DNA from 4 places in the Janthinobacterium sp. JC611 genome. Region 2 is predicted to be linked to each of the others. Evidence: predicted binding sites of a transcription regulator. Region 2 holds the regulator's gene; each other region holds the start of a gene.
What was found. The regulator FNR, encoded in region 2, switches genes on or off when oxygen is low (the NO sensors DNR and NnrR bind a similar motif). The targets are predictions, from matches to a motif close to TTGATNNNNATCAA.

Region 1: cydD (thiol reductant ABC exporter subunit CydD) is a predicted target of FNR. The motif match lies at 4,388-4,401, and genes of this name have one in related genera.
Region 3: paaA (1,2-phenylacetyl-CoA epoxidase subunit PaaA) is a predicted target of FNR. The motif match lies at 5,092-5,105, and genes of this name have one in related genera.
Region 4: J0O65_RS04265 (universal stress protein) is a predicted target of FNR. The motif match lies at 3,694-3,707, and genes of this name have one in related genera.

What each region holds. Positions count from the first base shown of each region.
Region 1 is NZ_JAFLJN010000021.1:263,115-270,319, reverse strand. Features, by position in the region: gene J0O65_RS15585 (cytochrome ubiquinol oxidase subunit I) at 1-833, opposite strand, end outside; gene J0O65_RS15580 (amino acid ABC transporter ATP-binding/permease protein) at 952-2,631, opposite strand; gene cydD (thiol reductant ABC exporter subunit CydD) at 2,628-4,322, opposite strand; gene J0O65_RS15570 (GbsR/MarR family transcriptional regulator) at 4,462-5,013, shown strand; gene J0O65_RS27920 (PEP-CTERM sorting domain-containing protein) at 5,302-5,868, shown strand; gene J0O65_RS15560 (hypothetical protein) at 6,029-6,208, shown strand; tRNA gene J0O65_RS15555 (tRNA-Arg) at 6,286-6,360, opposite strand; tRNA gene J0O65_RS15550 (tRNA-Pro) at 6,455-6,531, opposite strand; gene glmM (phosphoglucosamine mutase) at 6,705-7,205, opposite strand, start outside.
Region 2 is NZ_JAFLJN010000085.1:65,899-73,103, forward strand. Features, by position in the region: gene ccoG (cytochrome c oxidase accessory protein CcoG) at 1-418, shown strand, start outside; gene J0O65_RS27070 (FixH family protein) at 521-1,045, shown strand; gene fnr (fumarate/nitrate reduction transcriptional regulator Fnr) at 1,183-1,941, opposite strand; gene J0O65_RS27080 (response regulator) at 2,180-5,254, shown strand; gene J0O65_RS27085 (TOBE domain-containing protein) at 5,256-6,023, opposite strand; gene J0O65_RS27090 (sulfate/molybdate ABC transporter ATP-binding protein) at 6,064-6,765, opposite strand; gene modB (molybdate ABC transporter permease subunit) at 6,783-7,205, opposite strand, start outside.
Region 3 is NZ_JAFLJN010000001.1:90,030-97,234, forward strand. Features, by position in the region: gene paaH (3-hydroxyacyl-CoA dehydrogenase PaaH) at 1-436, opposite strand, end outside; gene paaG (2-(1,2-epoxy-1,2-dihydrophenyl)acetyl-CoA isomerase PaaG) at 438-1,229, opposite strand; gene paaE (1,2-phenylacetyl-CoA epoxidase subunit PaaE) at 1,281-2,360, opposite strand; gene paaD (1,2-phenylacetyl-CoA epoxidase subunit PaaD) at 2,401-2,934, opposite strand; gene paaC (1,2-phenylacetyl-CoA epoxidase subunit PaaC) at 2,934-3,686, opposite strand; gene paaB (1,2-phenylacetyl-CoA epoxidase subunit PaaB) at 3,701-3,985, opposite strand; gene paaA (1,2-phenylacetyl-CoA epoxidase subunit PaaA) at 4,018-5,007, opposite strand; gene paaX (phenylacetic acid degradation operon negative regulatory protein PaaX) at 5,275-6,204, shown strand; gene J0O65_RS00400 (hypothetical protein) at 6,275-6,529, opposite strand; gene J0O65_RS00405 (M14 family metallopeptidase) at 6,671-7,205, shown strand, end outside.
Region 4 is NZ_JAFLJN010000003.1:292,791-299,995, reverse strand. Features, by position in the region: gene J0O65_RS04280 (zinc-dependent alcohol dehydrogenase family protein) at 1-321, shown strand, start outside; gene J0O65_RS04275 (bifunctional enoyl-CoA hydratase/phosphate acetyltransferase) at 627-2,054, opposite strand; gene fabI (enoyl-ACP reductase FabI) at 2,051-2,833, opposite strand; gene J0O65_RS04265 (universal stress protein) at 2,857-3,636, opposite strand; gene J0O65_RS04260 (cation-translocating P-type ATPase) at 3,838-6,342, shown strand; gene J0O65_RS04255 (PEP-CTERM sorting domain-containing protein) at 6,359-6,994, opposite strand; gene J0O65_RS04250 (dockerin type I domain-containing protein) at 7,053-7,205, opposite strand, start outside.

The DNA of each region.
Region 1 (7,205 bases), on a different contig from region 2:
GCGTCCGGGAAGCCGAAGGCCGTGAAGGCGGCCGGGGCCGGCTCCGTGGTCCACATGGCTTCGATGGCGGCCAGCTTCATCTTTTGATGTTCGGACGACAGGTAGCCGCTTTCATCGCCCAGCACCACCACCGACAGCGAGGCGGCCAGGCCGAACGAGGCGGCCACCGTCATCGAGCGCTTGGCCAGCTGCACGTGGCGCCCCTTCAGCAGATACCAGGCGGAAATCCCCAGCACGAAGATCGCCGCCGCCGTATAGCCGGCCGACACCGTGTGCACGAATTTTGCCTGTGCCACCGGATTCGTCAGCACGGCGCCGAAGTCCGTCACTTCCATGCGCATGGTCTGCGGATTGAAGGCCGCGCCGACGGGATTTTGCATCCAGCCGTTGGCGATCAGGATCCACAGGGCCGAGAAGTTCGAGCCGATGGCCACCAGCCAGGTCGTGACCAGGTGGCCCCGCTTCGACAGCTTGTCCCAGCCGAAGAAGAACAGGCCGACGAAGGTCGCTTCCAGGAAGAAGGCCATCAAGCCTTCGATGGCCAGCGGCGCGCCGAAAATGTCGCCCACATAATGGCTGTAATAGCTCCAGTTCATGCCAAACTGGAATTCCATGACGATGCCCGTCGCCACGCCCATGGCAAAGTTGATGCCAAACAAGACACCCCAGAACTTGGTCATGTCGCGCCAGATGGGGCGGTTCGTCATCACGTAAACCGTCTCCATGATGGCGAGGAGCACTGACAGGCCGAGCGTCAGCGGAACGAATATAAAGTGGTACAGGGCTGTCAGCGCGAACTGCAGTCTGGATAAAGCGACAATATCGAAGTCCATATGATTTCCTTGGTGTTTCCCTACTGTAATTGTAAACTTGGTATCTATCTGATGCCGCTCGATTGCTTCCGCCAGCTTCTGGCTGGCGTGCGGCACCGCCTGTCTCCGTTCTGGTTAGTTAATCTCCACGCAAGCCGGCCAGCGCCGCCTCGAAGGCGGGCGTGCCGCGGCGCGCGTCGCCCACGATACGGCCATCGCGCAGACTGACGAGCCGGTCCGCCAGCGCCGCCTCGCGCCGCAAGTGGGTTGCGATCAGCAAGCTGCGCCCTTCGCTGCGCGCCCCCAGGCGCCGCAGGACGTCGATCGCCACCTGCGTATTGAGCGCCTCGGTGGCTTCGTCCAGCAGCCACAAGGTCGATTCGTGCAGGAACAGCCGCGCCAGCGCCAAGCGCCGCGCCTGGCCGCCCGACAAGCCCAGGCCGCCCTCGCCCAGCTGCGTGTCGAGTCCGCCCGCGAAGGCGCGCACTTCCTCGTCCAGGCCGGCCGCCTGCAGCGCCGCCCACAGCTGCGCATCGCTGGCGGACGGGTCGGCCAGGCGCAGGTTGTCGCGCAAGCTGTCCTGGAACAATTCCGTCTTCTGCGTGAACAGGCAGGCGCGCGGCGCGCTCACCTTGCCCGACAGCGGCGCCAGCTCGCGCGCGGCGATGGCCAGCAAGGTGGACTTGCCCGCGCCGCTGGGGCCGATCACGGCCACGCGCTCGCCCTCGCCGATATGCAGCGTTACCTCATGCAAGATGGCGATATGGCTGCCCGCATGCGCGGCGCTGACCTGTTCCAGGCGCAAGCCCGGCGCGGCGTCGACGGGCGGCTGGGGCACCTCAGCACCCAGGCGCGGCGCCAGGCGGCGCATGGCCAGCAGCATGCGGCCCGCCTCCAGCGCGCCGCGGCGCAGGCCCGCGAACGGTTCCACGGCCGTCAGGGCGATCAGCAGGGCCAGCGCCGCAGCCGGCACGCTCAGCATTTGCTGCTGCACCAGCGCGGCCACGGCCAGCAGCACGCCGGAAAGCAGCGTGCTGCCCGCCACGCCATACGCGGCGCCGGCCGCCGTCTCCAGGCGCTGCAGGGCGACATCGGATTGCGCCAGCGCGCCGTCGATCTGCCCCAGCGCGGCGCATTGGGCGTCGATGCGTCCCGCCATCACCAGGTCCGTCTGGCCCGCCACCAGGTCGATGGCGCCGGAGCGCAGCCTTTCGATGGCGCGCGAGCGCACGATGGCGGGACGGCGGGCACGCTGCGCCACGATCCAGCCGATGCCGCCGCCGGCGGCCAGCAGCCATGCGGCCAGGCCCAGGCCCAGCTGCCACTGCATCACGCCCAGCGCCACGCCCGCCAGCAAGGCCGCGCACAGGGCCGTGAAGGCGGGCACCAGCAGGCGCAGGTACAGCGATTCGAGCGCATCGATATCGGCCGTCAGGCGGAACAGCAGCTTGGCGGGCTGGCGCAGCAAGCGGCTGGCCGCTTGCGGACGCGACCAGCCGCGAAACAGTTGCACGCGAATGCCGGCCAGCGCGGCGAACGTGGCGTCGTGCGTGACGAGCCGCTCCGCATAGCGCGATCCCGTGCGGCCGATGGCCAGCAGGCGGATGCCGGCCGACGGGCCGAACACGTCGAACAGGATGGCCGTCGAGGCGTGCAGGCCGGCGATCGACGTGGCCGTGATGAACCAGCCGGACAAGCCCAGCAAGGCCATGCCGGCCACCGTCGTCAGGGCCGCCAGCATGGCGCCGCAGATCAGCTTGCCGGGCCGGGCCAGCAGCAATTGGCGCAGCACGGGGTTCGCTATGAGTGAATTTTTCATGCGCGCGCCTCTTCCTTCCGCACTTGCGCCTGCGCATCGACCTGCACCGTGCGCTGCAGGCGCCCGGCCAGCACGGGGTCGTGCGTGGCGACGAGCATCGTCTTGCCTTGCGCCAGCTCCAGCAAGGCGTCCGTCACGCGCGCCGCCGTTTCGCTGTCCAGGTGGGCCGTCGGTTCATCGACCAGCAGCAAGTCCGCATGCGGATGCAGGGCCACGCGGGCCAGGGCCAGGCGCACGGCTTCGCCGCCGGACAAGCCCTGCCCTCCATCGCTGAGCATGACGGCCGGCTGCGCCTGCGCCACCGTGGCCAGGTCGGCTAGGTGCAGCGCCTGCGTCACTTGCGCGGCATGCGCGCCTGCGCGGCCCAGGGTCACGTTCTGGCTCACGGAAGCGGCAAACACGTGCGGACGCTGGCCCATCCACGCCATGCGCTGGCGCAAGGTATTCACGGTGCCGTCGGTCAGGCGCACGCCGCCGATGCGGATCTCGCCGCCGCTGGCGGGCAGCAGGCCGGCCAGCAAGGACAGCAAGGTGGTCTTGCCGGCGCCGCTGGCGCCCAGCAGGGCCACGTGTTCGCCGGCGCACACGGTCAGGTCGAAACGGTCGAACACGGGCGCCTCGCCGGGATGGGCAAAGCGCAATTGCCGCAGTTCCACGGCGGGCGGCGGCGCCACCGCCATGGCGGCGGCGGAGACGGCGGCCGCTGCCACGCCGGCGCCTGGCAGGGGCACGCCATCGGCCGCCAGGTCGTGCAGGCCGGCCAAGCCCGCTTCGCCGGCCGCCTTGTCATGCCAGACGGCGGCCAGTTCGCGCAAGGGTTCGAAGAATGCGGGCGCCAGCAGCAGGATGAACAAGCCCTGCCCGAGCGTCAGTTCGCGGCCCCAGGTGCCGAAATGGATGCTGCCCAGCAAGGAGAAACCGATGAACGCGGCCACCATGGCGACACCGAGCGCGGAAAACAGTTCCAGCACGGCGGACGACAGGAAGGCGATGCGCAGCACCACCATCGTGCGCCGGCGCACGGATTGCGACGAGGCGTCCAGCCGTGCCGCCGTGGCGTCGACGGCGCCCAGCGCGCGCAGGGTGGCCAGGCCGCGCAGGCGGTCCAATAAAAAGGCGTTCATGCCGCCCATTTCCACCATCTGCGCGCGGCTGGCCGCCTGCGCGCCCATGCCCACGAGGGCCATGAAGACGGGAATCAACGGTGCGGCGATGAGCAGGATCAGCGCGGCGATCCACGACAAGGGCGTCACCACGGCGAGGATCACGAGCGGCACGAGCATGACTTTCCAGCGCGCCGGCTTGTAGCGCACCAGATACGGCACGATGGCTTCGGCCTGCTCGGCGATCACGCTGGCCGCCTGGCCCGACTGGGCGCGCTGGCGGTCCAGCGGCGAACGGTGCGCCAGCGCTTGCGCCACCTGGGCGCGCAAGGCGGACAGGTGCGCGCGCGCCGCCCCGTACATGCGCCGCGCGCCCCACGCTTCGCAGCCGGCGCGCAGCACGCCCAGCAACAGCACGCCGGCGGCCGGCGCCAGCGCCGCCCGCCAGGCAGCGCCATCGAGCATGGCTTGCACGGCCCAGGCCAGCAAGGCCGCTTGCGGCAGCCACAGCAAGGCGGCGGCGCCTTGCGCCAGGCTGGCGACACGGGGAAGAATAAAGCGGGGCAAGGACAGGGGCGTGGTCGGCATCTTCTATACTTCTTGAGTTTTCAGAATTTTCTGTAAATTCGATTTTTTGTATAATACTGCGAAACATGACATATATCAATTGACCCTGCCGGTGTGGCGTGAAAAAATTCAGATAATTATGAAAACTCAACATATCCAAATGACCCCGCTGATCCTGACCTTCGTCAGCCATTTCGGCGAGATGGGCAGCCGCTGGGGCTTCAACCGGACGGTGGGGCAAGTGTACGCCTTGTTGTTTGTCGCGGAGCACCCTTTGCACGCGGACGAAATCGCGGAGCACCTGAGTTTTTCGCGCTCGAACGTGAGCATCGGCTTGAAAGAGTTGCAGGGCTGGGGCTTGATCCGCCAGTCGCGCATCCCCGGCGACCGGCGCGAGTATTTTTCCTCGCTGGGCGACGTGTGGCAAATCTTCCGCGTGGTGGCCGCCGAGCGCCGCCGCCGCGAAGTGGCACCCACCCTGACGGTGCTGCGCGAATCGCTGCTGGCGCCGGCCACGGAACCGGTGGACCAGTATGCGCAGGAACGCATGCGTGAAATGTATGAATTGGTCGACCTGGCCAACACCTGGTTCGACGACTTGCAGCGCCTGTCGCCCGAGTCGATGGCGCAACTGATGAAAATGGGCGCCAAGGTACAAAAGCTGCTCAATGCCAAGGATCGCCTGTTTGGCGCCAGTAACAACAGCGACTGAAGCACCCTCCCCTTCCCGAGCCGAGACGCCGCTGGCGCGTCTTGTCACGCCATGTCGAAGCGTCATGTCGGCCAGCGCTAGCACAGCCATGCATAGCCGTATGCGATATTATCAAGAAAACCAATAGAATTATTAAAATTGTATTAGTCTGAATCAAGAGTAAGCTTGCATTTGCGTACTCACTACGCGCAGGAAATAGTTAAAAAAAGGGCAATGGGATGACGTCCCCGCCATGCAGGGACGCGTCCCAGTATTGTGAAGCGACTGTCTTCTACAAAGGGGATTTTCATGAAAAGCGTAAAGAGCATTGCCATCAAGGCATCCATGCTGGCCGCAGTGACCGTGCTGGCAGGTGCGGCGCAGGCGGCCACCTGGGTGGATGTTGGGCCGGCCAGCGGTTTCAGCATCGCCGGCAGCACCGTCACTTACTCACCATCGCCGGCACTGCAGGTGAAATATTATGACGACAATCTCGTGCCGCAGAGCCCATCCGACATCCAGGGTTACATCAATGGCGTGTTCGGCACCAGCCTGGGCGCCGCCGTCTCGTATTGCGACAACGCCACCTCGGGCTGTACCGCCGGCACCACGGCAGGCTTGAGCGGCGGCGTCAATTCCTATACGAGCGCGGCCGCCTATGACTACCTGGCCATCCACTTCGGCCAGGGCGAACTGGTGTTCCACTGGGCCGCTCCCGTGGCTGCCGGCACCACCTTCACGGTGGCGGGCCTGCCCAAGGACCTGAGCAATTACAGGGCCTTCATTTCCGCCGTGCCGGAACCTGAAACCTATGCCATGCTGCTCGCGGGCCTGGGCCTGCTGGGCTTCCTGGCACGCCGCCGCCAGGGAAAGTAAGCCTCGTTTGCGGCAGCGGCGTACCAGCACCCGCTGCCGCCTTTCACGCCAGCCGCATCTTTACGCCGCGCTTACGGCGCCAGGCCCGCTTTTTACACCATCTTTAGACTTCCCTCGCTATGCTCGACGGCATCCACTGCCGATTGACGAGGGAAATCTCATGCATGAACCACCGTTTCAGCCACGCGCGCGCAGCGTGATCCGGCGCCACCTGCCCGTGCGGGAACGGCTGCGCCTGGCCCGGCTGGCCAGCAAGAAAATGGTATCGATATTGTCCGCGCTGCTGTGCGCGGCGCCGCTGTTGTATTTGCTGAGCGTGGTGCTGTTTGCGCAGCCGTGACACGACAGGCAGGCGAGCGATGGGAGATGGACAGTGACGGCATGCGACAGGATGTCGCCTGCATGGCCAGCATGAGCTGGTCCGCCCAGAGGGAATCGAACCCCCATTCACGGTTTAGAAGACCGTTGTCCTATCCGTTGAACGATGGGCGGAAAGGTGCAATATTTTAATCCATGCGCGCCAGCAATGAAATACCTGCGCGGAATAGAAAACGGGCTGTCATTTCTGACAGCCCGCTGATGACTTTGGTCGGAGTACAAGGATTCGAACCTTGGACCCCCTGGTCCCAAACCAGGTGCGCTACCGGGCTGCGCCACACTCCGAAGACAAGATAATAACGCCCCCACCCAATTTCGTCAATTGCCATAGACGAATTAGATGGAAATAACTATCGGCGCTTGCTTGAAGAGGCTTGTTGAAAACGTTCAGGGCAAGGCGCGCCGCCGAAGACAGTACGCTAGTACGGCAAGGCAGTGCAACGCCGCCCTGGGCGTTTTCAGCTGCCGACTTTATCGGCGATGCGGCGCGCCATCGATTCGGCCTGATTCTTATCCTTCGCTTCCACCATCACGCGGATCAGCGGTTCCGTGCCCGAAGCGCGGATCAGCACGCGGCCCGTGTCGCCCAGCTCGGCCTCGACCAGTTCCTTCTCGGCCACCATGGCGGCATTTTTCCGCCAGTCGAAACCGGGCGCCACGCGCAGGTTGATCAGGGTTTGCGGGAACAGCACCAGCTCGGCCAGGCATTGCTGCAGGCTCTGGCCGCTGCGCTTGAGCGCGGACAATACTTGCAGCGCGGAGACGATACCGTCGCCCGTCGTGTGCTTGTCCAGGCACAGCAAATGGCCGGAGCCCTCGCCGCCCAGTATCCAGCCCTTTTCCTGCATGACTTCCAGCACGTAGCGGTCGCCCACCTTGGCGCGCGCAAAGCCGATGCCCCGCTGCTTGAACAGCACTTCCAGCGCCATATTCGTCATCAGGGTGCCCACGGCGCCGGC
Region 2 (7,205 bases):
CGCCATGCGCCCGCGCGTCTTGATCTACACTTCCATCCTGGCCCTGATCATCATCGCCGTATGCACTTCGCTGGCGCTGCGCACGCCCCTGAAAATGGACGTGATCCGCGACCGCGGTTCGATGGGACGCGAAGTGGAAGACGGCATGATCGAAAACGTCTACCGCTTGCAGATCATGAACACCTCGGAGCAAAGCCAGCATTTTAAAATCAGCGCTTCCGGCTTGCCGGGCCTGACCTTGCTGACGCGCGAAGAAGTGACCTTGCAGCCAACGGAAACGCTGGGCTGGCCGATCCGCCTGCGCGTGCCGCACGGCGTGGGCGAGAAGGGGTCGAACAAGATTGCGATCGAATTGCACTCGCTGGACGACCCAGCGCTGCATGTGCGTGAAAGCGCGGTCTTCATCGTGCCGCGTTAACAAGGAAAGGCGGACGGGGACCGGGTGCCCTCGCCGCCGCCACGAAGTTGCAGGAAGGCCGGTCCCCGCATGGGGACTGGCTGATTAAACAGGAGAAATAGCATGTCCGACAGTCTGAAACTGCAAGCGCCCGTTGCACCGTGGTACAAGCATCGCTGGCCATGGCTGCTGATGATCGGCCCCGGCCTGTCCGTGGTCGTCGGCAGCTTCATGGGCTATATCGCGTTTACGCAGCCCGATGCGCTGGTGGTGGGCGATTATTACAAGCAGGGCAAGGCGATCAACCAGGATTTGAAGCGCGACACGGTCGCCAGCGACCTGGCGATGGATACCAGCCTGTCGTACGACGTGGCGTCGGCGCGCCTCAGTGGTTCCGTGCACAGCTTCGGCAAGGCTTACCAGGGGCCTTTGCAGCTGCACCTGGCGCATGCGACGTTACCGGAAAAGGATATCAAGCTGCTGGTGCAACCCGATGCGGCCGGCAATTTTTCCGTCGCGCTGCCGATGCTCGAGCGCAGCCGCTGGCAAGTGCTGGTGGAAAACGACAAACGCGAGTGGCGCCTGTCCGGCATCTGGACCTGGCCGCTGCAACGCAGCATCGCGCTGCATGCGGATGAAGAACTGTAACGTACAGTGCCGGGAAAACCGTAGCGAGCGGCCGTGATTTGTGGTTGAGAAGCGCAGCTGTGCTATGCACGGGGGCGCCGAGCCAGCGAGCATCGCAGACCGCAAAGCGCGACGCGCAGTAGGTTTTGACGGTGCTGTTACTTGCAGGTGTCCGTGCCGGCCGTTATGGCTTTCAACTTGGCCGGCTGCAGGATCTCGATCTCGCGGTTGGAGACGCGCAGCCAGCCTTCCTTCTTGAACTTGGACAGCAGGCGGCTGACGCTCTCGATGGTCAGGCCCAGGTAGTTGCCGATTTCCTCGCGCGACATGCGCAGCTGGAATTTGCTGCCCGAATAGCCGCGCGCCTCGTAGCGCGACGCCAGGTTGACGATGAAGGCGGCAAAACGCTGCGTCGCCTGCATATTGCCCAGCAACAGCATCACGCTTTGCTCGCGCGTGATTTCCTGGCTCATCATGCGGTGGAAATGGCGCAGCAGGGTCGGCATATTGCCCAGCAATTGTTCCAGGCTGGAAAACGGAATTTCACACACTTCGCTGTCTTCCAGCGCCACCGCGTTACAGTGGTGACGGTCGGCGCTGATGGCGTCCATGCCCAGCAATTCGCCCGCCATCTGGAAACCCGTCACCTGCTCCTCGCCACCCGGATTGATCTGGTAGGTCTTGAAGTGGCCCAGGCGGATCGCGTACAGGTTCTGGAACGGGTCGCCGATGCGGAACAGCGAGGCGCCGCGCGCGATCTTGCGACGACGGCCGATGATCTGGTCCAGCCTGTCCATATCGCCCATATCGAGGCCCATCGGCAGGCACAATTGATGCATGCTGCAGGTCGAGCATCGCGCACGCAACGCTTCCACGTTCACTGTGGGCAAGGTGGGAGTGAGTAGCGCTTCAGTCATGTCGGTACCTTTTAGAAAATGCAACAACGAGTTTACTGCATACACGGTTGCCGTGTGCCAATTTCACCGCAATTTCGCTGAAAAACGATCTCCAGCCTTTAATTATATGGCAACATCGTCAAAAGCCCAGGCGGGGAAGGCCATTTGCGTGGCGATGCTTGCCAAGTTGATGTATTGATAGGAAAATTCCTAACAGCATTATCTGCCGCCTGTGCCGCACGGTACTGAAAAGGAAATCATGAAGCCTCTCGGCATTAAAGCAAAAGTCGCGCTGGCCACCAGCCTGACCTCGATCGCCATGATCGCGCTGGTCACCATGATCCAGGTGCGGCACATGCGCGACGACTTCACCCGCGTATTGCTGAGCCAACAGGCGTCCCTGATCACCCGCACCGCTGCCGAGCTCGACGACAAGCTGGGCATGCTGCTGCAGATCGTCGCCCTGACGGCGAAACAGCAGCCGCCGGAGCTGATCGCCCAGCCGGACAAGCTGCGCGAATACTATGCGCGCCGCTCGATGCTGGTGCTGTTCGACGACGTGCTGGTGCTCGACGCGCAAGGCGCCATCGTGGCCGACATGCCGAAGGTGGCGGGGCGCGCCGGCATCAACGTCGCCGAGCGCGAGTACTTCCAGGCCGTGCTGCGCACGCGCCAGCCCATGATCACCGAACCGATGCTGGGCAAGTCCAGCGGCATGCCCATCGTGCAGATGGTCGCGCCCGTGCTGGCCGCCGACGGCCAGGTGGCCGGCGTCGTGATCGGCGTGCTGCGCCTGTACAAGGACAACCTGCTGGGGCGCCTGCGCTCGGAAAAGATCGGCAAGAGCGGCTATTACTTCATTCTCACGCGCGGCGCCGTGCCGCGCTACGTGCTGCACCCCGATACCAGCCGCTTGCTGCAGCCGCGCCAGCCGAACGCCAACCTGGCCACCACGCAGCTGCTGCAGGACGACGGCGAAGGCAGCATGGTCAGCACCAACAGCCGCGGCATCACGGCCGTCAACAGCTTCAAGCGCCTGAAATCGGTGAACTGGCTGCTGGCCGCCTCGCTGCCCGTCGACGATGCCTTCGAACCGTTCGATGGCGTGCTGTACCGGCTGGTGCTGTGGAGCATCCTCGCCTCGCTGCTGGCCGCCTTTGTACTGGGCTGGGTCACCGTGCGCCTGCTGTCGCCGCTGGTGCGCCTGCGCGATACCCTGCTGGCCCTGCGCACCAGCGGCAGCCGCTTCACCCCCGTGCCGGTGCAGCAGCGCGACGAGATCGGCGAACTGACGGAAGCGTTCAACGGCCTGATGAGCGAACGCGACCGTCTGCAGCAGGAACTCGAAGCGCGCGCGGCCGAGCTGGAACAGGAGCGCGACCGGGCCGAGGCGGCCAACCGCGCGAAGAGCGATTTCGTGGCCAACATGAGCCATGAAATCCGCACGCCCCTCAATGCCGTGCTGGGCATGGTGTATTTGCTGGGCAATACCAAGCTCGATACGGAACAGCGCAAGTATCTGACCATGGTGCGCGTGGCGGGCCAGTCGCTGCTGGGCATTCTCAACGACGTGCTCGACTATTCGAAGATCGAGGCGCGCCGCATGGAATTGTCGCCCGTCGAATTCGACCTCGACGAAGTCATGAATACCCTGGCCACGACGATGACGATGAACGCGGGCGAGAAGGAGCTGGAACTGGCCATCGCCGTCGAGCCCGACGTGCCGCGGCGCCTCGTGGGCGACGCCCAGCGCCTGCAGCAAATCCTCGTCAACCTGGCCGGCAACGCCATCAAGTTCACCGAGAGCGGCGAAGTGGTGGTGGCCGTCAGCCTGGCCGAGAGCGAGAGCGGCCGCGCCTGGCTGCGCTTCGAAGTGCGCGACACGGGCATCGGCATGACGGAACTGCAGCAACAGCAGCTGTTCGCCGCGTTTTCCCAGGGCGACCAGAGCATCACGCGGCGCTTCGGCGGCACGGGCCTGGGCCTGGCCATCAGCAAGCAGCTGATCCGCATGATGGGCGGCGACATCGCCGTCGCCAGCAGCGAAGGCAAGGGCAGCCGCTTCTGGTTCAGCGTGCCCTTCGAGATGCTGGCGCAGCCGGCCGGGACGCGCCGCACGCCGGCGCTGGGTCAGCTGCGCCTGCTGGTGGCCGACGACAACCGCACCACGCGCGAACTGATCGTCAAGCTGATCGAGGCGTGGGGCTGGCTGGCCGACGAAGTGGACTCCGGCTTCGCCGCCATCGAACTGTACCGCGAACGGCTGGCGCAGCGGCAACCGTACGATGTGGTGCTGGCCGACTGGCACATGCCCGTCATGGACGGCCTGGCGACGGCCAAGGCCATTCGCCAGGCCGCTGCCGGCCAGCGCCAGCCCATCGTGGTGATGGTCAACGCCTTCGCCCGCAACCACCTGGAGGAAATCTCCAGCGCGGCCGAGGCCGACGTCGTGCTGATGAAGCCGATCACCGGATCGAGCCTGTTCGACGCCCTGCACCAGGCGCTGATCGCGAAGAACGACGGCGGCGAACAGCGCATGCTGCACCAGCCGCTGGGCACGGAACTGGCCGGCGTGCATTTCCTGCTGGTGGAAGACAATCATTTGAACCAGGCCGTGGCGCGCGGCATCCTCGAACACATGGGCGCCACCCTGGACGTCGTGGGCGACGGCTTGCAAGCCGTGGAACGGCTGCGCACGGAAGCGCTGCGCTACGACATCGTGCTGATGGACATGCAGATGCCCGTCATGGACGGTTTCAGCGCCACCCACATCATCCGCTCGGAACTGCGTCTGAACCTGCCCGTGATCGCCATGACGGCCGGGGTGCTGGCGTCCGAGCGCGAGCGCTGCATGACGGCCGGCATCAGCGATTTCATCGCCAAGCCCGTGGTGGTGGAAGAGATGATGGAAGTCATCCTGCGCCACCTGCCCAGGCGCCCGCAAGTGCAGACGACCGGGCCGGCGCCCGTCGCCGACGAGGAAGTGTTTTCCATGGCGCCCCTGATGCGGGTGATGGGGCGCGACGCCAAGGGACGCGGTGTGCTGCGGCGCATGGTGGAAGACGCGCTGAACAAGGGCATGACGCCCGTGCGCGACGCCGAAACGGCCTTGCAGGCCGGCCGCCACAGCGACGTGGCGCGCATCCTGCACGGCGTGCGCGGCTCCGTGGGCACCCTGGGCACGAAACGCCTGATCCGCGCCGCCTTCGCCACCGAGGAAGCCATCGATGCGGGCCGCCTGGACGAAGTGCCGGCACTGCTGGCGCAGACGGCGCAGGAACTGGAACAGGCGCTGGCGGCGGCGTCCGACTGGTTGTCGCGGTTGAAGGATTAAATCAGGCGGGCACGCCCAGGATCACGCTGGACGCCTTGAACATCGCCGTCACCTTGCTGCCGATCTCGATACCCAGCTCGGTGCAGCTCTGGTTCGTGATGATGGCGGCGATGGTGCCGCCGCGCGGCAGGTCCAGCACCACTTCCGTGTTGACGGCGCCCGTCTGCACGCGCGTCACGCTGCCGGTCAACTGATTGCGCGCGGAAAAGCGCGCCCCTTCGCTGTCCGTCACCAGGATGATGGACGAGGCCTTGATCAGCGCGAACGCTTCCGCGCCCGGCACCAGGCCCAGGCTGGCGCTGCTGCCCTGCGTGACGATGGCCACGATGTGCTGGCCGCCGGGCAACTCCAGCGTGACTTCGTCGTTGACGGCGCCCTGTTTCAGTTCGGCCACCTTGCCGAGGAATTGATTGCGCGCCGTGGTTTTCATGGCCATTCTCCGTATGAGTAACAAATCGTCGGCGATGCCTTCGGCCTGGCTGCCCAGCTGGCGCAGGTAGCGCGCATGCTCGCGCTCGATGATGCGGAAATTGTCGACCAGCTGGCGCCCCCGCGGGGTCAGGCGCGTGCCGCCGCCGCCCTTGCCGCCCGTCAGGCGCTCGACCAGCGGTTCGCCGGCCAGGTTGTTCATCGCGTCGATGGCGTCCCAGGCCGCCTTGTAGCTCATCTTCACCAGCTTGGCCGCCTGCGTGATGGAACCGCACTCGGCGATGGCGCCCAGCAATTCCACCCGGCCGGCGCCGCCCAGGTGCTCTCCGCCCACCGTCATCCATACCGAGCCTTGCAGGCCGATTTCCGCTGCCGCTGATTTATCCAATGCGTTCACCCAATGCCATGTGTTCTTCCCTGTTATCGATCTGTCCGTCGCGCAAGTACAGCACATGCTCGCCCAGGATGCGCGCATCTTCCGGATCATGCGTGATCAGGATCATGGGCACGTCCAGGCGCTGCTGCCACTGGCTCAGTTCCAGCCGCATTTTGACACGCAGGGCCGGATCGAGGGCGGCAAACGGCTCGTCGAGCAGCAGCGCGTCTGGCTCGGCCACGAGCGCCCTCGCCAGCGCCACTCGCTGGCGCTGGCCTCCGGACAACTCGTCGGGATACTGGTGCGCCAGTTCCTGCAAGTGGAAGGCGGCTAGCCAATGCTCGACCTTCTGCAATTTTTCCCGCGCGCGCGGGTTGAACCAGCCCCGGCTCAGGCCGAAGCCCACGTTCTGGCGCACCGTCAGGTGCGGGAACAGCGCGTAATCCTGGAACAGGTAGGCGACATTGCGCTGCTGCGGCGGCAAATTGATGCCGGCGGCGGAATCGAACAGGGTGCGGCCATTCAAACGGATATGGCCTGCGTCCGGGGTGAAGAGCCCGGCAATGGCTTTCAGGGTCATGCTCTTGCCGGCCCCGGACGGGCCATACATGGCGATGCGCTGGCTGCCGGAGGTGCATTGCACCTGCAGGTCGAAACGGCGTTTGCCGGAGCGCAAGGTGGCGCGGATGTCGAGGTCGAGTTGCATGGGCATCATCATGGACCTCATTTGTGCGCGATGCGCCCGGGCGCCAGGCGGCCCGCCGACAGCAGCACCACGATGCAGACCAAGGAGGTGATCAGCACCAGCGTATTGGCCACGTCGTCCTGGCCCGCCTGTACGGCTTCATACACGGCCACCGACAGGGTCTGCGTCTTGCCGGGGATGCTGCCGGCCACCATCAGGGTGGCGCCAAACTCGCCCAGCGCGCGCACGAATCCCAGCAGCACGCCGGCCAGGATGCCGCGCCACGCCAGCGGTAACGTGACGCGGAAAAAGATCGCCAGCTCCGAGATGCCCAGCACGCGGGCGGCCTGCTCCAGCTGGCCGTCGACAGCCTCGAAGGCGGCGCGCGCCGGCTTGAAGACGAGGGGAAAGGCCACCACGGTGGAAGCGATCACGGCGCCCTGCCACGTAAAGATGAGGTT
Region 3 (7,205 bases), on a different contig from region 2:
AGAAATGCATGCCGACCAGGCGTTCCGGGCGGCGCAGCTTGGCGGCGATGGCCGTGACGGAAATCGACGAGGTGTTCGTCGCCAGGATGCAGTCGTCGCCGACCAAGGCTTCCAGCTCGGCGAACAGGCCGCGCTTGACGTCGAGGTTTTCCACGATGGCTTCCACCACCAGGGCAGAGTCGCTCACATCGGCCAGGCTGCCGGCCGCCTGCAGGCGCGCCGTGGCGGCGGCCGCTTCGCCGGCCGTCATGCGGCCCTTCTCGGCCAGCTTCGCATACATTTTCGCGATGTCGGCCAGCGCCTTGCTGACGGCTTCCGCACGCGTGTCGTACAGTTTCACACGGTAGCCGGCGGCCGCGGCCACCTGCGCGATGCCGGCGCCCATGGCGCCGCTGCCGATGACGGCGACGATACTGTTGTTTGCCAATGCGGTCATGTCAATGTCCCTTGAATTGCGGTGCGCGCTTTTCCATGAAGGCGGCGACGCCTTCGCGATAATCGTCGCTGTTACCGAGATCGCTCATCATGCGCGCTTCCAGCGCCAGCTGCTGCGGCAGGGTATTGGCGCCGCTGGCGGCCAGCGCCTGCTTGGTATACGCCAGGCCCTTGGTCGGTGCGGTGGAAAAGTGCACGGCCAGCTTGCGCGTTTCCTGCGCCAGTTCGGCGTCGTCCACGCATTTCCAGATCAAGCCCCAGTCTTCCGCTTTTTCCGCCGTCAGTTTTTCGCCGAGCATGGCCAGGCCCATGGCGCGCGCGGAGCCGATCAGGCGTGGCAGGAAAAAGGTGCCGCCCGTGTCCGGAATCAGGCCCAGTTTGCAGAACACCTCGACGAAGCTGGCCGACTTGCCGGCGATGACGATGTCGCACGCCAGCGCCAGGTTGGCGCCCGCGCCGGCGGCCACGCCGTTGACGGCGCAGATCACGGGCATCGGCAAGGCCTTCAAGGCCAGCACCAGCGGCGCGTAGTTCTTTTCCACCGACTCGCCCAGGTCCACGCCCTTCGAGCCCGGTTCCACGGCGCGGTCGGACAAGTCCTGGCCCGCGCAAAAACCGCGGCCCGCGCCCGTCAGCACGAACACGCGCACGGCGCTGTCGGCGTTGACTTTGGCGATGGCGTCGCGCACTTCCTCGTGCATGGCCTGCGTAAAGCTATTGAGCTTGTCGGGACGGTTCAGGGTGAGCGTGGCGATGCCCTGCTCGATGGTGAAGAGGATGTTTTGGTAGGTCATGGCGTCTCGCTTTTGTAATGGATACGGCAGGGCGTCAGCCCTGCGCCGGCTTTATTCTGCCTGGTCGAAATCGACCACGACCTTGTCGGTCAATGGAAAACTCTGGCAACTGAGGACGAAGCCGCGCGCCACTTCATAGTCTTCCAGCGCGTAATTGACGTCCATTTCGACCTTGCCATCGAGGATCTTGCAGCGGCAGGTCGAGCACACGCCGCCCTTGCACGAGTAGCGCATGTCCAGCCCCGCTCGCAGGCCCGCGTCGAGGATGGATTCCTTGTCCTTGTCCATCGTGAAGGTGGTGTGGTTGCCATCCATGATGACGGTCACTTCCGTTTCCTGCACGACGCCCGCGTCGAACTGGGCGCGCGGTTTGTGGGCGTTTTTCGGGATGCTGGCGGCGAACAGCTCGATCTTGATGTTCTGCTTGGGCATGCCGGCCGCCTGCAGGGCGGCGGAAACGCCCAGCATCATGTCTTCCGGGCCGCAGATGAAGGCGTTGTCGTAGTCTTCCACGCGGATCCAGTGCTGCAGGAATTGCTCGCATTTTTCCTGCGTGATGCGGCCGTTGAACAATTCGATGTCCTGCTGCTCGCGGCTCATCACGTAGACCAGGTTCAAACGCTCCAGGTACACATCCTTCAGGTCCGTCAATTCTTCCTTGAAGATGACGGACGAGGAGGCGCGGTTGCCGTAGAACAGGGTGAAGCGGCTCAGGGGTTCCGCCAGCAGGGTGGTCTTGATGATGGAGAGGATGGGCGTGATGCCGCTGCCGGCCGCGAACGCCAGGTAGTGCTTGCGGTTGACGCTGTCGAGCGGCACGTTGAAGTGGCCCATGGGCGGCATCACCTCGATGGTGGCACCGGCTTTCAGCGTGTCGTTCGCCCAGGTGGAGAAGGCGCCGCCCGGCGTGCGCTTGATGGCCACGCGCAGCGTGCCGTCCTGCACCGCCGAACAGATGGAATACGAGCGGCGCACGTCTTCCGCGTTGATGTTGGCGCGCAGGGTCAGGTGCTGGCCCTGCTGGAAGCGGAACTGCTGCTGCAGGTCAAACGGCACGTCGAACGTGACGGCGATGGTGTCGCGCGTTTCGTTGCGCACGTTCGCTACGCGCAGCGGATAAAATTTACTCATGCTTCATCTCCAGTGTCTTCGGAACGTGTGCCTGATTTTTTTAATGGCACTTGAAGTAGTCAAACGGCTCGCGGCAAGCCAGGCATTTGTACAGGGCCTTGCACGGCGTGGAGCCGAACTGGCTGGTCAGCTGCGTATGCGTGGAACCGCAGTTCGGGCAGATCACGTCCAGTTTCGGCATGGGCTGACGCTTGACGCCACCACGCAAACCGCTGATGTCGATCACCTGCTGCTGCGGCGGGGCGATGCCATAGCCTTTCAGCTTGGCCTTGCCCGCTTCGCTCATCCAGTCCGTGGTCCAGGCGGGCGCCAGCTGGTTCACCAGGGTCACCTTCGCCACGCCATGGCTGCGCAGGGCATCCGTGACGGCGTCGGCGATCACCTGCATGGCCGGGCATCCCGAATACGTGGGTGTGATCGTCACGGTGCAGGCGTCGCCGCCGGTGACTTCGACGGCGCGCACGATGCCCAGGTCCACCACCGAAATGACGGGGATTTCCGGATCAGCCACGTCGCCCAGCCAGGCCCAGACCTGGGCGGCGTCCAGCGCTGCGGCACCAGCGGCGGCGTTCATTACCACTCCGCCCCGGGGTAGGCGCGCTGCAGGAACTGCATCTCGGCCAGGATGAAACCCAGGTGCTCCGTGTGCGTGCCCTGCTTGCCGCCCTTTTGCATCCAGGCGTCGGGCGCCGGCATGACCAGCGTCGCTTCGGCGAAGATCTCGGCCACATGTTCGAGGAAGGCCTGGCGCAAGATATCCGATGGCGGCGCGATGCCGGCGGCGACCATGGCCTGCTCGACGGCGTCGTACTTGAACATCTCGCCCGTGTACATCCACAGCTTGTCGGCGGCGGCCTGCGTTTTCGCGTGGCTTTCTTCCGTGCCGTCACCGAGGCGCACGATCAGGTCACCGCTGCGGCGCAGGTGATACGTGACTTCCTTGATCGATTTTTGCGCCACTTCGACGATGCGCGCATCCGCCGATTTCGTCAGTTCCAGCAGCTGGAAATAGTGCCAGCTGTCGAAGAAGAACTGGCGCATCATGGTGTCGGCGTAATTGCCATTCGGCTGTTCGACCAGCAGGCAGTTCTTGAAGTCATGGGCGTCGCGCAGGAAGGCGATGTCGTCCTCGTCGCGGCCCGCGTTTTCCAGTTCGGCCGCATAGCTGAACCACAAACGCGTCTGGCCCAGCAAGTCCAGCGCCACGTTGGTCAGCGCCATGTCTTCTTCCAGCGCGGGACCCTTGCCGCACAGCTGCGACAGCTGCTGGCTGAGGATCAGGGCGTTGTCGCCCAGGCGCAGCAAGTAGTTAACTTTGTCATCCATTGCAGGCGCTCCCATCACAGGTTCTTGACTTCTTCCGGCATCGGGAAGAAGGTGGGATGGCGGTACACCTTGCTGTTCGACGGTTCGAACAGGGCGCCCTTGTCGCCGGGGCTGCTGGCGACGATATCGGCCGCGCGCACCACCCAGATGCTCACGCCTTCATTGCGGCGCGTGTAGACGTCGCGCGCATGGTTGACCGCCATGGTGGCGTCGGAAGCGTGCAGGCTGCCCACATGCTTGTGCGCCAGGCCGTGCTGGCTGCGGATGAAAACTTCCCACAAAGGCCATTCTTTGCTCATGTTGCTATCCCCTATCTGTCTTATTGATGTTTTCAGGCTGCCGCTTTGTTGGCAGCTTGCTTGTCGGCATAGGCGACCAGGGCATCGCGGAACCATGCGCCGTCCGCATACGCTGTCACGCGCGTTTGCAGGCGTTCGCGGTTGCACGGGCCATTGCCCTTCAGGACATTGTTGAATTCGGCCCAGTCGATCTCGCCGAATTCATAGTGGCCCGTTTCCGCATTGAACTTCAAGTCAGGATCGGGCACGGTCAGGCCCAGGTATTCGATTTGCGGCACGGTCTGGTCGACCATGCGCTGGCGCAGTTCGTCGTTCGAGAACAGCTTGATGCGCCATTGCGCCGATTGGGCGCTGTTGACGGAAGCGGCGTCGGAAGGGCCGAACATCATCAAGGACGGCCACCACCAGCGGTTCAAGGCATCTTGCGCCATGGCTTTCTGCGCCGGCGTGCCCTTGCACAGCGACATCATGATGTCGTAGCCCTGGCGCGCATGGAACGATTCTTCCTTGCAGACGCGGATCATGGCGCGCGCATACGGGCCATAGGAACAACGGCACAGGGGAATCTGGTTGATGATGGCGGAGCCGTCGACCAGCCAGCCGATGGCGCCCATGTCGGCCCACGACAGGGTCGGATAGTTGAAGATGCTGGAATATTTGGCTTTGCCCGAGTGCAAGGCGGCCAGCAAGTCGTCGCGCGACACGCCCAGGGTTTCCGCCGCGCTATACAGATACAGGCCGTGGCCCGCTTCATCCTGGATCTTCGCCAGCAGAATGGACTTGCGTTTCAGGGTGGGTGCGCGCGTGACCCAGTTACCTTCCGGCAATTGTCCGACGATTTCCGAGTGCGCGTGCTGCGAAATCTGGCGGATCAGGGTCTTGCGGTAGGCGTCCGGCATCCAGTCCTTGGCCTCGATCTTGATGCCTTCGTCGATGCGCGCCTGGAAAGCGCGCTCTTCCTGGCCCATGTCGTCGATGGAACGGACGTTCTTGAGGCCGGTTTCAACCATTTGTGCGTACATGATCTGTCTCCCATGTCTTTGATTTTGCGCAGCAACGCGGTGCGATGAACAGATAATACGATACAAAAAACGATTTGCATACACTTGATGTGAATCATTTTAAAAATTCGTATCTTGTGCAGCTTTTTTGTGCGTATGATATTGCTTATGAGAAAACACTGAGGAGCGCCACAAGCGCTTCCGGCAAATTATTGACGCGCTACCCGCGCAGCCAAGTAAACTGCTGCTTTTATTGAACCGACCGCAACACGGCCAGACCGGAACCACATGAAGAACACCCGCTGCACGGCATGGATAGCCGATTTCCTGGAAAGCGACCCACCGCGCTCGAAGTCCCTGGTGATGACGATTTTTGGCGACGCCATCGTGCCGCGCGGCGGCGCCATCTGGCTGGGCAGCCTGATCGAACTGCTGGCGCCCTTCGGCGTGAATGACCGCCTGTTGCGCACCAGCGTGTTCCGCCTGGCGCAGGAGGGCTGGCTCAGCTCGCAGCGCGACGGCCGCCGCAGCGCCTATACGATACGCCCGGAGGCGCTGGCCCGCTTCGAACGCGCCTATCGCCGCATCTATGCGCCGCTGGTGGTGCACTGGGATGGCAGTTGGACCCTGGTGATCGGGCCGGCCGGCAGCATCGGCGCCGCCGAGCGGGGCGCGCTGCGCAAGGAATTATTGTGGGCCGGTTATGGCTTGATCTCTCCCGGCATCTTTGGCCACCCGGCCAGCAATGCGGAGGCGCTGGAAGACATCCTCGTGCGCAACGAGGTGCAGGGCAAGCTGTACGTCTGCCACACCACGGAGTTGCCTGGTGTCAGCACGCGTCCCCTGCGCGACATGGTGGGCGACTGCTGGGACTTGTCGGAAGTGATGGCCGGCTACGAAAAATTCATCGCCAGCTTCCAGCCGCTGCTGACCCTGCTGCAAGAGGCGCCCGTGTTCGATGCCGAGCAAGCGTTCGTCATCCGCTCGCTGCTCACGCACGCCTACCGCCGCGTGCAATTGCACGACCCGCAATTGCCCGTCGAACTGTTACCCGAACCGTGGCCCGGCACGCAAGCCTATGCGCTGGCGCGCGACCTCTACCGCCTTACCTACGCGGCGGCCGAGCAACATATCCTGGCCACCCTGCGGCGCGAGGATGAGCAGGCGCCGGACGTGGAGCCATGGTTTTTTGAACGTTTTGGCGGCCTGAACACCTGACAAAACGTCTATGGCGGCGTTGCAGTACCTGGGCATTTTTCAGGCGTTCAGGATTTGCTCACTGCTGCGTTCACTGCTTGGCGACGACCTGCTTGGCCCCTGCCAGCAAATCCTGCCCCAGCTTTTCCAGCGCATTGGCCTGCACCAGCATGGTGTCGAGGATGGCCACGTTGAAGCTGAATTCGGCCGGCGTCGTATAGCCGGGAAAACGTATGATGCGCAGCAATTCCTGCAAGGTCGTGCCCTTGCCCAGGTGCGCCAGGGCGTCGCTGAGGGCGCCGATTTTCTTTTCCAGTTCGCGTATGTGTTTGCCGTTATCGTCCATGATGCTCTCCCTGTGTCGGAGCTTCCACGTTAGCAAAGCATGTCCTGCCTCGTTTGCGCCAGCACAAAGGCCACCGCAAAACAGGTATCATCGCGCCATTGCACACGATGCAAAACCCATACGTTTTTATCAGGAACACTCATGACCATTAAAATCAGCCAGCAATTCGACGCCGGCGCGATCGAGGTGCTGCGCGCCGACGATGCCCAATCCATCGAGCTGAACATCCGCAAGGATTCCCACGCCGACATCACGCAGTGGTTTTACTTCCGCCTGCAAGGCGCGCAAGGCGAGGCGTGCACGATCCGCTTCATGAATGCCGGCAAGTCGGCCTACCCGGACGGCTGGAAAGACTACCAGGCCGTGGCCAGCTACGACCGCGAGACCTGGTTCCGCGTGCCGACCAGCTTTGACGGCACGGTGATGACCATAGCACACACGCCGGAAGAAGAAAGCGTGTACTACGCCTACTTCGAACCGTATCCATGGGACCGCCACCTGGCCCTGATCGACAGCGCGCAAGCGTCGCCGCTGGTGCGCCTGGTCGACCTGGGCAGCACCGTGGAAGGGCGCGACATGAATCTGCTGGTGGTCGGCGACGCCGATGCCGAGAAAAAAGTCTGGGTCATCGCGCGCCAGCATCCGGGCGAGACGATGGCCGAATGGTTTGTCGAAG
Region 4 (7,205 bases), on a different contig from region 2:
GCGGCCATCATCTTTGCGCCGCACGGCGCGCTCGTGCCGGCCGCGCTGGCGGCCTGCGCCAAGGGCGGTACTGTCGTCTGCGCCGGCATCCACATGTCGGACATTCCCGCGTTTCCCTATGCGCTGCTGTGGCAGGAGCGCTGCCTGCGCTCGGTGGCTAACCTGACGCGCGCCGACGGCGCAGCGTTCCTCGCCGTGGCCGCCCGCTTGCCCCTGCGGACGGTGGTGACGACATTTCCGCTGCTCGAGGCAAACCGGGCCCTGGCGGCCTTGCGCGACGGCGCCATCGATGGCGCGGCCGTGCTGATGCCGGTATTATGAAAATTATAAATTCGACACCGTTTTTGCGCACGACAACAATGCGGTTTCCGGCGGCCGATACGCTTGCCGCGGCAAGCAGTGGACATGGTGACGGCGTTTGCCGCGGCGGCAGGCGTGTGGCCTGATCGACAGGGCCGTCATCATCCGCCACGCCATCGGGCGGGCGCAGCGAAAGTGCGCGATCCTGGCATCGACGGCGTGCCGTGCTGGCGCGGGAGGACAGGCGCGGCAGGCTGGTCCGATGCGGCAGGACAGTCCGACCCTGCCGACGTGAGCGCAGGCCAGCGTGCGGGAGCAATGCCGCTTCAGGCGGCCGTCGGGCGCTGGCCGCGCTGATGGTGGGCCAGCACCAGCGCCAGGGCCGCCGCCGCGATCCGCGCCTCCTTGCTGTCGCTGCCATGATTCAGGGCGATGGGGATCGCCGCACCCGTCACCAGTCCGCAGCCGCACGCGCCAGCCAGGCATTCGAGCTGTCCCGCCAGCATGCTGCCTGACTCCATGTCGGGTGCGATCAGGATATCGGCCTGGCCGGCCACCGGCTGCGGCAGGCCATGGCGCCGTGCCGCGGCGGGCGCGATGGCGCTGGCCAGCGTCAGCGGACCGTCGAGCAGCGCGCCGTGAATTTGCTGGCGCTGCGCCATCTTGCACAGCGCCGCCGCATCGATGGTCGAGGCAAGCCTTGGCGTGACGGCGTCCTGCGCGGCAAGGATGGCCAGCCTGGGTTCTTCCATACCCAGCGCATGCGCCAGTTCGATGGTGTTGCGGATGATGGCGGCCTTGTCCTCGAGGCCGGGCCGCAAGTTCAGCACGGCATCGGACAGCAGCAGCGGCCTGTCGCACACCGGGGTGTCGAGGTGCAGAATATGCGACAGCAGGCGGCCCGTGCGCAGGGCGGCGGTGCCGGCGACCGCTTGCAGCAGCTCGTCCAGTGGCAAGCTGCCTTGCATCAGCAGTGCGACCTCGCCGGCGGCGGCCATGGCGCAGGCCCGTTCGGCCGCGGCGCTGCTATGCGCCACATCCACGATCTCGAGGCCGTCCAGCGTGCGCCCGCAGGTGGCGGCCACGGCAGCCAGGCGTGCCGCCGGCGCCACCAGTACCGGGATGATCAGGCCGCGCGCGGCGGCGTCGAGCGCACCTTCGAGTGCCATGCCGTCGCACGGGTGGACGACCGCGCAGCGCAAGGGCGCCAGGCCGGCCGCGTGCGCCAGCAGGGCGGCAAAGCGCGCCGCGCTGTCGAACAGGTACAGTTGCGGCAGATGCGTGCGCGCGAGGCTGACGCGCGTCGACGGGGCGATCACGCTGGCGACGCCATCGAGCACCAGGGCGCCCGTCTGGTTGCGTATGTCGCACTGCAGTTCGACGCGCCGCTTGTCGTCCTCTTTCGACAGCACGCAGGCCTGCACGCGCAAGGTGTCGCCGATGCGCACCGGCCGCAGGAATCGCAGGGTTTGTCCCAGGTAAATGGTGCCGGGACCCGGCAGGCGCGTGCCCAGCAAGCGCGAAATGAGCGCCGCGCCCCACATGCCGTGCGCGATCACGCCATGGAAGCGCGTCGTTTCGGCGTAGGCGGGATCGAGGTGGGCCGGGTTGACGTCGCCGGAAATGGCGGCGAACGCCGCGATGTCGTCACGGCCCAGGGTGCGGTACTGCTCGGCCGTCTGGCCCACCCGCAGGTCCTCGTACGGGACGTTGACGAGGACGTCCGGCAGGTCGGCGGGCGGCGCATCGCTCATGTGCCGCCCGCGATGGCATGGTAGCCGCCGTCGACGTAAATGGTCTGTCCGCTCATGCCCGAGGCGCCGTCGCCGGCCAGGAAGGCGGCCAGCTGGCCGATTTCCGCCAGCGTGACGAGGCGCCGCAGCGGGGCGTCGCGGCGGTTGCGTTCCATCAGCGCGTCGAAATCCTTGAGGCCGGATGCGGCGCGGGTCGGCAAGGGACCGGGCGACAGCGCATGCACGCGGATGTTGCGTGGCCCCAGCTCGCAGGCCAGGTAGCGCACCAGCGATTCAAGCGCCGCCTTCACGGGGCCCATGATGCCGTATTGGGGCATGGCTTCATCCGCGCCCAGGTAGCTCATGGTCAGCAGGCTGCCGCCATCGGGCATGTGCGCCTCGCATAGCCGGGCCAGCCGCGCGAACGAATGACAGGAAATATCCATGGCGCGCAGGAATCCGTCCACGCTGCTGTCGGTGACGCGGCCGTGCAGGTCGGCCAGGGGCGCCCAGGCGATCGAGTGGATGACGAAATCGAGTCCGCCCAGTTGCGCCACCGCGCCGTGCACCAGCCTTTCCAGCGCGCCTTTCTGCTGCACGTCGCAGGTGAGCAGGGGAATATTCAGGCTCGTGGCGGCAGGCGTGGCGTAGGGCAGGGCGCGCTCATCGGCGCAGGACAGCACCAGCCTGGCGCCCAGTGCCTGCGTACAGCAAGCGCAGCCATACGCGATGCTGTGCGCGTTGGCCAGGCCGAGGATCAGGCCGCGTTTGCCCAGCAGTGAAAATGGCGTGCCGGGCATGCTGCTCATGGCGTGCGCGCCGCCTAGTGCGACATCAGGACCGGCAAGGTCATCGAGCGCAGCAGGGTGCGCGTGACGCCGCCCAGCAGGATTTCGTTCCAGCGCGCATGGCCATAGGCGCCCATGACGAACAGGTCGGCCTGCAGGTTCGCCGCCAGGGACAGCAGCGCCTCGCCCACCGGCAGGTCGGGCGGCGTGGTTTGCCGCAGGACTTCCACCTGGATGCCGTGGCGCGCCAGGTACAGGGCGATGTCGGCGCCTGGCTGGGCGCCATGCACGCCATATTCGCGCTCCGGGTTGAAGACGGCAACGGTGACGAGTTTGCTGGCGCGCAGCAGCGGCAGCGCGTCGCCGATGGCGCGCGTGGCGGCGCGGCTGCCGTCCCAGGCCACCAGCGCATGCCGGTCCAGGTGGGCGCAGCTGCCGATGTGCGGCATGATCAGGACGGGCCGGCCCGCATGCAGCGCCACTTGCTCGGGCAGATGCGCCGGCTGCGCCGCGCCGTTGTCCGGTCCGCCCTGGCTGAGCACGACCAGATCGGCATGGCGCGCCTGCAGCGTCAGGTTCGCCACCGCCTCCTGCTCGCCCAGGCGGGTTTCATAGGACACGTCGAAGGTGCGCGCTTGCGCCTCGAAGCGTTCCAGCGCTTCCTGCAGCGGGCGCCTGGCGTCGGGCAGGGCCGCTGGCGCGGCCGCGGCGCCGACCAGGTGGGCCTGCTGGTGCTGCGCGACCAATGCGGCCAGCGCGATGCGCTCGCGGCACTGCGGGGTGCCGTCCACGTGAACAACGATGGTCTTGTACATGGCACGCTCCTTTCGGATGACTGACTGCCAGCGTAGCAAAGCGCCGTCACCCTGAGTGTGATCTACATCATGTGCGCGGCGATCGGCGGCAAAAAGCATGGGGCGGCGGACCTTGCGCCGAGCCCGTTGCAGCGGCAAGCATGCGGGCCTTGCGCCTGCCGTATGCCCCGATGTATTCTTGCCCGACACAGGAGGATGAGCATGCCGCAGCAGCGCCCGCATTCCGGCGGATGGACGGCCGCCGAGGCGGCGGCCCGCCTCGCCGCCGATGGACCGAACGAACTGCCCGCCGCGCGCCCGCTGGCGCGCTGGCGCCTGCTGGCCGATATTCTGCGCGAACCGATGTTCTTGCTGCTGCTGGCGTGCGGCGCCATCTATATGCTGCTGGGCGACCGCCAGGAAGCCCTCATGCTGCTGGGATTCGTGGTGCTCGTCATCGGCATCAGCTATGTCCAGCGGCAGCGCACCGAACGCTCGCTGTCCGCCTTGCGCGACCTGTCCAGTCCCCGCGCCCTGGTGATCCGCGACGGCCGTCAGGCGCGCATCGCCGGGCGCGAGCTGGTGCGCGGCGACCTGGTGCTGCTGGCCGAAGGCGACCGGGTGCCGGCCGACGTCGCCCTGTTGACGGCGTCGAACCTGATGGCCGACGAATCGATGCTGACGGGCGAGTCGGTGCCGGTCATGAAGTTGCCGCCGTGCTGCGTGTATGCGGGTACCCTGATCACGCAGGGCACGGCCAGCGGCAGCGTGACGGCGACGGGCGCGCACAGCGCGCTGGGGCGCATCGGCGCCTCGCTGGCGGCGCTGGGCGGGGAACTGACGCCGATCCAGCAGGAAACGCGGCGCGTCGTGCGCGGCGTGGCCATCGGCGCGCTGGTACTGGCGGCCGGGCTCGGTATCGCCTACTGGGGGCTGCACGGCGACGCCCTGCGCGGCTTGCTGGTTGGGCTGACCCTGGCCATGGCGCTGCTGCCGGAAGAGCTGCCGGTGATCCTGACGCTGTTCCTGGGACTGGGCGCCTGGCGCCTGGGGCGCGAACAGGTGCTGGCGCGCAGCATCCCGGCCATCGAACTGCTGGGGGCGACGACGGTGTTGTGCGTCGATAAGACAGGCACCCTGACCAGCAACCGCATGCAGCTGCGCCGCCTGTGGTCGGAAGAAGCGGCCTACGCATGCGGCCAGGCGCCGGAGCCGCCGCTGCCGGAAGAACTGCACGGCTTGCTCGAATACGCGGTGCTGGCCAGTCACCGGCAAGCGTTCGATCCCATGGAAGCGGCCATCGGCGCGGCCGGCGCGCGCCTGCTGGCGAACACGGAACACCTGCATGCGGACTGGGCGCTGATCGACGATTACCCGCTGTCGCGCCAGATGCTGGCCATGTCGCGCGTGTGGCGTTCGGCCAGTCGGCAAGACTATGTGATCGCCGCCAAGGGCGCGCCGGAAGCCATCATGGACCTGTGCCACCTGGCGCCCGCGCATGGCGCGCGCATCGCGGCGCAGGTGGCGGCCCTGGCCGACAGCGGCATGCGCGTGATCGGCGTCGCCTGCGCCAACTTCGCCGCGCCGCCGCTGCCGTCCGACCAGCACGACTTTGCTTTTGCTTTTCTCGGCCTGCTGGCGCTGGAAGACCCCGTGCGCGCCGAGGTGCCGGCGGCCGTCGCGCAGTGCCGTGACGCCGGCATGCGCGTGGTGATGATCACGGGCGACCATCCCGCCACGGCCCTGTCGATCGCGCGCCAGGCGGGCATCGCCACGGACGGCGCGCCGCTCACGGGCGACGAGCTCGATGGCATGGATGACGCCGCGCTGCAGGCCCGCCTGGCCGGGGCGGACGTCTGCTGCCGCATCGCGCCTGCGCAAAAGCTGCGCCTGGTGCAAGCCCTGCGGGCGCGCGGCGACATCGTCGCCATGACGGGCGACGGCGTCAACGATGCGCCCGCGCTCAAGGCCGCGCATATCGGCGTGGCCATGGGCGCGCGCGGCACGGACGTGGCGCGCGAGGCGGCCGCGCTGGTCTTGCTCAAGGATGATTTTTCCTCGCTGCTGACGGCCGTTCGCCATGGCCGCCGCCTGTTCGCCAACCTGCGCAAGGCCATCGTCTTCATCGTCGCCGTACACGTGCCGATCGCCGGCCTGTCGATCCTGCCTGTGCTGCTGGGCTGGCCGCTGCTGCTGTTGCCGGTGCACATTTTGTTTCTGCAACTGATCATCGATCCCACCTGCTCCATCGTCTTCGAGGCCGAACCGATGGAGGCGGACGCCATGCGCCAGCCGCCGAGAAAGCCGGGACAGCGCCTGTTCGACGGCGCCATCGTGCTGCGCGGCTTGCTGCAGGGCGCCGGCCTGCTGGCCATGCTGCTGGCCCTGTTCTGGCATGCGCGGCTAGCGGGCCAGTCCGACGAGGCGGCACGCGCCGCCGTGTTCATCGCCCTGACCCTCTCCAACCTGGCCCTGATCCATGCCAACCGGCGCGCGGCGGGCAGGCGCGGAGAGCCGCCGGGCGGCAGGAACCCGTACGTGGGCTGGAGCGCCGCCGCGGCCGTGTCGCTGTTGCTGGTGGTGCTGGGCGTGCCAGGGCTGCGGCAGCTGTTTGCCTTTGCCATCCCCGCCGCAGGGCCGTTGCTGCTGTGCGGCCTGGTGGCGGTGGCGACCCTGGCGTGGTGCGCCTTGCTGCGGCGAGCCCGCTGGCCCGCTGGCGCCCGCTGACGCGCGGCGCGCACGCTCAGGCGCGCCCGGGCAGCCGGCCGGGCTTGCGCCGTTGCCAGGCCAGCGCCGCCATCCCCAGGCCCAGCAACGACAGCGTGCCCGGTTCGTCGACCTGCAGTATCAGGATCGGTATCTGTTCGAGCGTCGCCGGAATCACGTTGCCGGCAGCATTAGCGAGCAGGATGTCGTCGGCGAACAGGATGGTATTGGCCGGCGCGGGCTTGGGAGGCACCAGGACATGGAAGGCGAGTGTGGCGAGCCGGAAACTATCACCTTGCAGCTGGTCCAGTCTCAGGGCGTCGAGCAGCGACACTTCGTCCAGGTGCAGCAGGCCGGGCGTGCTGGCGTCGGCGAACGCCAGGGCCTGGGCGCCGCCAGCCGTCTGGCCCAGCGCCGTGCCCCAGCCCGATGGCGCGCCGGGCAAAAAGGACAGCAGCAGCGGATCGTAATACAGGTCCAGGTGGAAGGCGCCCAGTTCCGTGCTCAGGCCGCCCGATTGCAGGCCGGCGATGTTCAGGTCGACCAGCAGCAGGCCGCCCGGCGCGATCTGGTAGCCGCCGCGCGGCACCAGGGACATTTGCAGGGCCTGGGCCAGTGGCGCCCAGCTCAGGCACGCCAGCCAGAACATGGCTAAAAAACATAGCTTCTTCATGATGAGTCTCCCGCGTATCGAGGAAGCCGGCCGCATACGGCCGGCGTGAAAGTACTGCCTAATTGCACAAGGGGTGGCTGCAGCCGGCCACCAGCTTGCGCACGTCGAGCGCCGTGATCCGGCCGTCACGGTCGAAGTCGCGCGGGTCGTTCGGGCCCGATGCCAGGGTGTTCAGGCCCAGCAGCAAAATGCTCACGTCGGCGCGGTCGAC